2 regions of the Arthrobacter sp. TMS2-4 genome follow, and region 1 is predicted to be linked to the other one. Evidence: riboswitches for the same ligand, from Rfam matches in the RefSeq annotation. Region 1 holds a riboswitch; the other holds the start of a gene.
What was found. A riboswitch is a leader RNA that binds a small molecule or an ion and turns the genes downstream of it on or off. The one in region 1 is predicted to bind cyclic di-AMP.
Positions count from the first base shown of each region.

Region 2: it holds a riboswitch for cyclic di-AMP, as region 1 does, so the genes downstream of both, ACX80F_RS03215 (C40 family peptidase) here and ACX80F_RS08795 (LysM peptidoglycan-binding domain-containing protein) in region 1, are expected to answer to the same signal.

Region 1 covers NZ_JBTNDI010000005.1:91,705-94,906, reverse strand. The annotation lists gene acs (acetate--CoA ligase) at 1-400, shown strand, start outside; gene ACX80F_RS08795 (LysM peptidoglycan-binding domain-containing protein) at 489-1,400, opposite strand; cyclic di-AMP (ydaO/yuaA leader) riboswitch at 1,406-1,585, opposite strand; gene ACX80F_RS08790 (hypothetical protein) at 1,706-1,936, opposite strand; SAM riboswitch class I at 2,057-2,161, shown strand; gene ACX80F_RS08785 (O-acetylhomoserine aminocarboxypropyltransferase/cysteine synthase family protein) at 2,253-3,202, shown strand, end outside.
Region 2 covers NZ_JBTNDI010000001.1:687,185-690,386, reverse strand. The annotation lists gene ACX80F_RS03220 (NAD-dependent epimerase/dehydratase family protein) at 1-781, shown strand, start outside; gene ACX80F_RS03215 (C40 family peptidase) at 970-1,830, opposite strand; cyclic di-AMP (ydaO/yuaA leader) riboswitch at 1,833-2,040, opposite strand; gene mutM (bifunctional DNA-formamidopyrimidine glycosylase/DNA-(apurinic or apyrimidinic site) lyase) at 2,152-3,114, opposite strand; gene rnc (ribonuclease III) at 3,115-3,202, opposite strand, start outside.

The DNA of each region.
Region 1 (3,202 bases):
CCGCGTGGACGACGTCATCAACGTCTCGGGCCACCGCCTGTCCACGATCGAGATCGAATCGGCGCTTGTGGCGCACCCCCTCGTCACCGAGGCCGGCGCGTGTCCCGTCCCCGATCCCTTGACGGGCCACGCCATCGCGGCGTTCGTGGTGCTGGCGACCGGCGCGGATCCGGGCGAGGACGTCGCCTCGACGCTCCGCGCCCACGTCGCGGCCGCGATCGGACCGATCGCGCGGCCGTCCGCCGTCGTCGTCGTTCCGGATGTTCCGAAGACACGCTCCGGCAAGATCATGCGCCGTCTGCTCACGCAGCTCTACGAGGGCTCACCGCTCGGCGACACCACGTCCCTGCAGAACGAGGGATGCATCCCGGGGATCCAGGACGTACTGGCCCGCCGCTGACGCCCGGCAGGGTGAAGACGTTAAGAGAAGGAAGCGGCAGGCGCCCCGTCCAAGCACCTGCCGCTTCCCGCGTGTGGTTCGTTCGGTATCAGCCAGCAACCCGGACGAAGGAGGCTCCCGGGAGATCCGAGAGGGGGTGCTGCATGGTGGCGTTGACGCCGTTCATTCCGCCGCTGATGACCTTGCCGCCGCCGACGTAGATCGCGACATGACCACCGGTGATGACGAGGTCACCCGGGGCAGGGGTCCCCACAACGGAGCCGAACTGGAAGAACTGCGAGGGACCGAGATCGCCGACGGCGATGCCTGCGGAGCGCAGGGCCTTCTCGACCATCGCGGTGCAGTCCTGGGTGGTCCCGATCTGCGACTGGGCGGAGGCCACGAGCGTGCCGCCGACGCCGGAGGCGACCGGGGTGATCTTGCCGGACAGCAGGTGCACGCCGGGCGCGGGAGCAGCCGCCGCGGCCGGGGCGACAGCCGCCGCGTACTGTGCCGGCGCCGCGGGGGCGGCAGCAGGAGCAACGTACGCTGCGGGAGCGGCCTGCGGTGCGGGGGCGGTCTGGGGTGCGGCCACGGTCACCGACACCGTGCGGACGGGAGCCGCAGCGGCACCCGTCGGGATGAGGATGGTGTCGCCCGGGAAGATGATCGAGGAGACGGACAGGCCGTTCGCCGTGAGGACGGCGGAGAGGTCCACGCCGTAGCGTGCCGAGACGGCACCCAGGGTGTCGCCGGAGACGACCGTGTGCGTCGTGGAAGCGGCGGGAGCAACAGCCGGGGCTGCAACGGCAGCGGGGGCCGTCGTCGTGCTCTGCGTGGTGTACTCACCGGCGTTGGCGGTGCCCACAGCGGTGAGTGCGAGGCCCGAGGTGACGGCGGCGATGGCGACGGGGCGGCCTACAGCGGTGGCGTGGGCCTTCGCTGCGCGGGACAGGCCCTGGAGAGCGAGATTTCCGTCGACGTCGGCGCGGTGGCGTGGTGAAGTGGTGTTTCGTGACATGGTGTTGTACCTCTCCCATGCCTGCGGGGTGAGCTGTCGGGTTCGGATGGGAGTCACCCGGCCGCGCGCATCACCGGTGGGTGGTACGGCACGACTTAACCCCGAGGACGCCTGCAGGTTTCCCTGCGCGCCCGGTGGAACTGGTGGTTCCCCCGTCCCTGCCTTACTGGTTGCGAACGAGTCCCGGACGACGGCAGGGCTCGGCAATCCGTCCAGAAGCGCCCCACGGTCGCGGAGGCACTCGCTGACAATACCCAGGTGCTCCTCGATTTGTCACATTTTTGTAACGGGAGGTAGGGTGCCCCTCAACCGCGCAGCGCCCGCCAGCGACGAAGCGCGAGGAACGTCCCCGCCGCGCTGAGCGCGAGCAGCATCGCCTGCTGCACATAGAACCACTCCGTGACCACCACACCCGGGCCGCCGACGGCCACCAGGATGCTGCTGACCAGCGTGAGTGTCAGCGCGGTGCCGACGTACGAGAGCGTCTGCCACAGCCTCCGGTCCTGCGCCCGGCTTGCCGATCTCCAATCCTCCATCCCTCCACCCTAGGTGCCGCACGGCGTGCCTCCGCCGCCCCATCCGGAGCAGCGCGCAGGGGCCGGCTCATACGGGGACACATGGTTTGGTTCTGCGGCGGCCTGGTGTCAGACTCGACCCGACCATCCCGAGCGGCTGAGAGATCTGGCTCACTGACGCCGCAGCAACCCTGGCCCCCGCGATCCCGCGGCGACATGAGGGTGCTACTGCCAGGACGATGGAGGAAACCATGAGCAGCGCCACGGCCGCCTTCGGCCGCCACCCCGATCCCCGGTCCTGCCCCGCAGTATCCCGACCCAGCAAGGCAGGTGCCTGATGGCAGAACGTTCCTTCGGCTTCCGGACGCGCGCACTGCACGCCGGCGGCACTCCCGACGCCACCCACGGGGCCAGGGCCGTCCCGATCTACCAGACGACGTCCTTCGTGTTCAAGGACACCAACGACGCCGCCAACCTGTTCGCCCTGCAGAAGTACGGCAACATCTACTCGCGGATCGGCAACCCGACGGTCGCCGCGTTCGAGGAGCGCATCAGTTCCCTCGAGGGCGGGATCGGGGCGGTGGCGACGGCGTCGGGCATGAGCGCCGAGTTCCTCACCTTCGCGGCGCTCTGCCAGGCCGGTGACCACATCGTCGCTGCCTCGCAGCTGTACGGCGGCACGGTCACCCAGCTCGATGTCACGCTGCGCCGCTTCGGCATCGAGACCACCTTCGTCCCGGGGACGGATCCTGCGGACTACGCGGCCGCCATCCGGGACAACACCAAGGCGGTCTACGCGGAGGTGATCGCGAATCCCTCCGGTGAGATCGCCGATCTGGCGGGCCTGGCCACGGTGGCCCATGACGCCGGCGTCCCGTTCATCGTCGACTCCACGCTGAGCACGCCGTACCTGGTGCGTCCCATCGAACACGGTGCGGACATCGTCATCCACTCGGCCACCAAGTTCATCGGCGGACACGGCACCACGCTCGGCGGCGTGATCGTGGAGAGCGGCCGCTTCGACTGGGGCAACGGCAAGTTCCCGATGATGACCGAACCCGTGCCGTCCTACGGCAACATCCAGTGGTGGGCGAACTTCGGGGAGTACGGGTTCCTGACGAAGCTGCGCACAGAACAGCTCCGCGACATCGGACCCTCGCTCTCGCCGATGTCCGCCTTCCAGCTCCTTCAGGGGGTCGAGACCCTCGCGCAGCGCCTGGACGAACACCTGGAGAACGCGCAGGCCGTCGCCGAGTGGCTGCAGGCGGACCCGCGGGTGGAGTACGT
Region 2 (3,202 bases), on a different contig from region 1:
CGTGATCCACCTGGCGGCGAAGGTGTCCTTCACGGGGGCTCCCGCCGACTTCGACCGCACCAACATCGACGGGACCCGGATCCTGCTGGACGCCGCCCAGGCCGCCGGAGTAACCGACGTCGTCCACGTGTCCTCGCCGTCCGTCGCGCACGATGGCTCCTCACTGGTCGGGGCTCCCGCCGGCACCGCGGACCCGGAGCACGCCCGCGGTGACTACGCCCGCACCAAGGCCTCCGCGGAGCTGCTCGCGCTGGCGCGCTCGACGCCGTCGTTCCGGGTCGCCGCGATCCGGCCCCACATCGTGTGGGGCCCCGGCGACACCCAGCTGGTCGACCGCGTGATCGACCGCGCGCGGCACGGCCGTCTGCCCCTGCTCGACGGCGGGACGGCACTCATCGATACGACGTACGTCGACAATGCGGCGTCGGCCATCGTCGCCTGCCTGCGGCGCATGGACGCGGCGCAGGGCCAGGCTCTCGTCGTCACCAACGGCGAGCCCCGCCCGATCGCCGAGCTGCTCGCGGGGATCTGCCGGGCCGGCGGGGTCGAACCACCCGTCCGGTCCGTCCCCGGAGCACTCGCGCGCGGTGCGGGATCCGTCATCGAGCGGGTCTGGCTGCGGCTGGGCCGGACGGATGAACCGCCCATGACCCGCTTCCTGGCGGAGCAGCTGTCGACGGCGCACTGGTTCGACCAGCGGCACACGCGCACCGTGCTCGACTGGCGCCCGTCCGTGAGCGTCGACGAGGGACTCGAGCGCCTGGCGGCGTTCTACAGGTAGCCCCGGTGCGGCGCTCCTTTCCCTGAGCGCGCAGGTGTGGCGGGTCCCGCCGTCGAGAACCCACCCCGGGTGCGCGACGGGCGCGGACCCGGGCCTCGTCGGACAGTCCGGGAACGCAGAAGGACGGGATGCGTGATGCATCCCGTCCTTCTGACCGTCGAACTGGTGTTGCCGGCCGTGCGACCCGACTAGCGGGTGTAGTACCCGTCCACGGACATGGCGCTGACCGAGTGGACCAGGGTGCCCTGCGAGGCGTTCAGGGCGCTGACCATCTGCCCGTTGCCGAGGTAGATCCCGACGTGGCTGCCGCCGTTCTGGCTCACCAGGTCACCCGGCTGGGGGTTGCTGGTCGGCGTCATGGAGGCGAACTGGGCCCAGGTGGTGCGCGGCAGGTCGATGCCGTTCTGGGCGTAGGCCCACTGCACGAAGGCCGAGCAGTCCCAAGCGCCGAACGCGGTTCCGCCGTACACGTAGCCGGAGCCGACGCCCTGCATGGCCGTGCCGACGATGCCGCCGCCACCGATGGGCGCGATCGACGCCGCGGACTGCAGGCTGTAGGCGGGGGTGGCTGCCGGAGCAGGTGCTGCGGCGGGAGCGGCAGGTGCCGGCGCTGCGACCGGGGCTGCCACGGGTGCTGCGACTGGGGCTGCCACGATGGATGCCGACTGCACCGAATACTGCGCGGGGGCAGCAGGAGCGGCGGATCCACCGAGGGAGATCGACTGGCCGGGGTAGATGACCGACGCGTAGCCAAGGCCGTTGGCCGCGAACAGGGCGTCGAGGCTGATGCCGTGCATGGCGGCGATGGACCCGAGGGTGTCGCCGGCCTGGACGGTGTGGGTGCCGGCCGCTGCCGACTGGGTGCTGACCTCGCCGGCGGCGTTCGCGGGAAGCGACGCGCCGAGCATGAGGCCGGATGCAACGGCGACGACGGCGGCAGGCTTGCCGGCGACCGAGGCGCTTGCGGAGAAGGCCCGCGAGGCGGTGACGAAGGGGTTGGTGCGCGTGGGGACTGCCCGGTGGCGCGCGTTATGGCTCTGCTTGGACATAATGATGCCTTTCCCAATGCCTGCGAAGTTAGCTGTCGGGTTCGGATGGGACATCCGGACACGCTTCCTACAGACCGTCGTCCCCAGTACCGGTCTGCGCGTGTCTTTACCCCTAGGACCCGTGATCGAGTCCGCTAGTGGTTCCCCCGCCCCTGTCGAATGTGTAGTGCGAACGGTCCGTCCTCATCGACAGGGTTAGGCAGTGTGAGGATGGGCGCCCATCCGTTGTGGATCGGACGCGAGACCAACCGTACCGGCTGGTAACGCCAGTTGTCACATTTAGATCACGAGGTGTGGATCACCTTTTTCTGCCCCGAGATCTCAGATCCGTGCATTGCGTGGTCTGGCCTGGCAGGACGGGCACAGGTAGGACGACCTGTTCATGAACGATTCGCGGCGCAGCAGCGTGGTCCGTCCCTCGGACGCGCACCGGCGGCAGGGCCGGCCCTCCCGCCCGTAGGCCTCCAGATCACGGGCGAAGTACCCCGACGCACCGTTCACGTTCACGTACAGGGAATCGAAGCTGGTGCCGCCGGCCGCCAGTGCCCGTTCCATCACCGAGGTGACGGCGTCGACGATGCGTCGGGTGTCGGGGCGACGCATGGTGTCCGTGGGGCGCGCGTAGTGGAATCCGGCCGCCCAGAGCGCCTCGTCGGCGTAGATGTTGCCGATCCCGGAGATGAGCCCCTGATCGAGGAGGGCACGTTTGAGACCTGTCCGGCGCGCGCGCAGGCGTTCGTGGAACAGGTCGAGGGAGAATCCGGGGTCGAGGGGATCGCGCGCGATGTGTGCCGCCTGCCGGGGTACGAGTGGCAGGTTCGAGGCGCCGAGCCCGCCGGGCAGGCCGTCCGGCGTGGCCTCCAACTCTGTGACGAACATCCCGCCGAAGATCCTCTGGTCGACGAACCGCAGCTCGCCCGGCAGCGCTGTGCCGTCGTCGTCGTCCGCCGGGGAGAGTGCGAAGCGGACCTTCAGGTGCTTTTCCGATGGAGCATCGGGTGCCTCGACCAGGAGCTGTCCGCTCATCCCCAGGTGCGCCATCAGCGCGACGTGCGGGCGGTCGCGGGGATCGTCGGGGTCCTCGAGGATCATCCACAGGAACTTCCCCCGGCGCACCACATCCCCCACCCGGGCGCCGGCGACGGTGCCGACGAAGTCCTCGACGCCGTCGAGGTGCCGCCTCAGGGACCGGGGATCGAGGACGTCCACTGCGTCGATGGTGCGGCCCGCCACCCAGCGCACGAGGCCGCGGCGGACGACCTCGACCTCGGGAAGTTCAGGCACTCAGGGTCCGTCGGGCGACAGGGTGGGATCGGGGACACCGGGGCTGCGGCCGTCGGCCGGAGCGGCGTCGGCCGGACGACCCGACGGC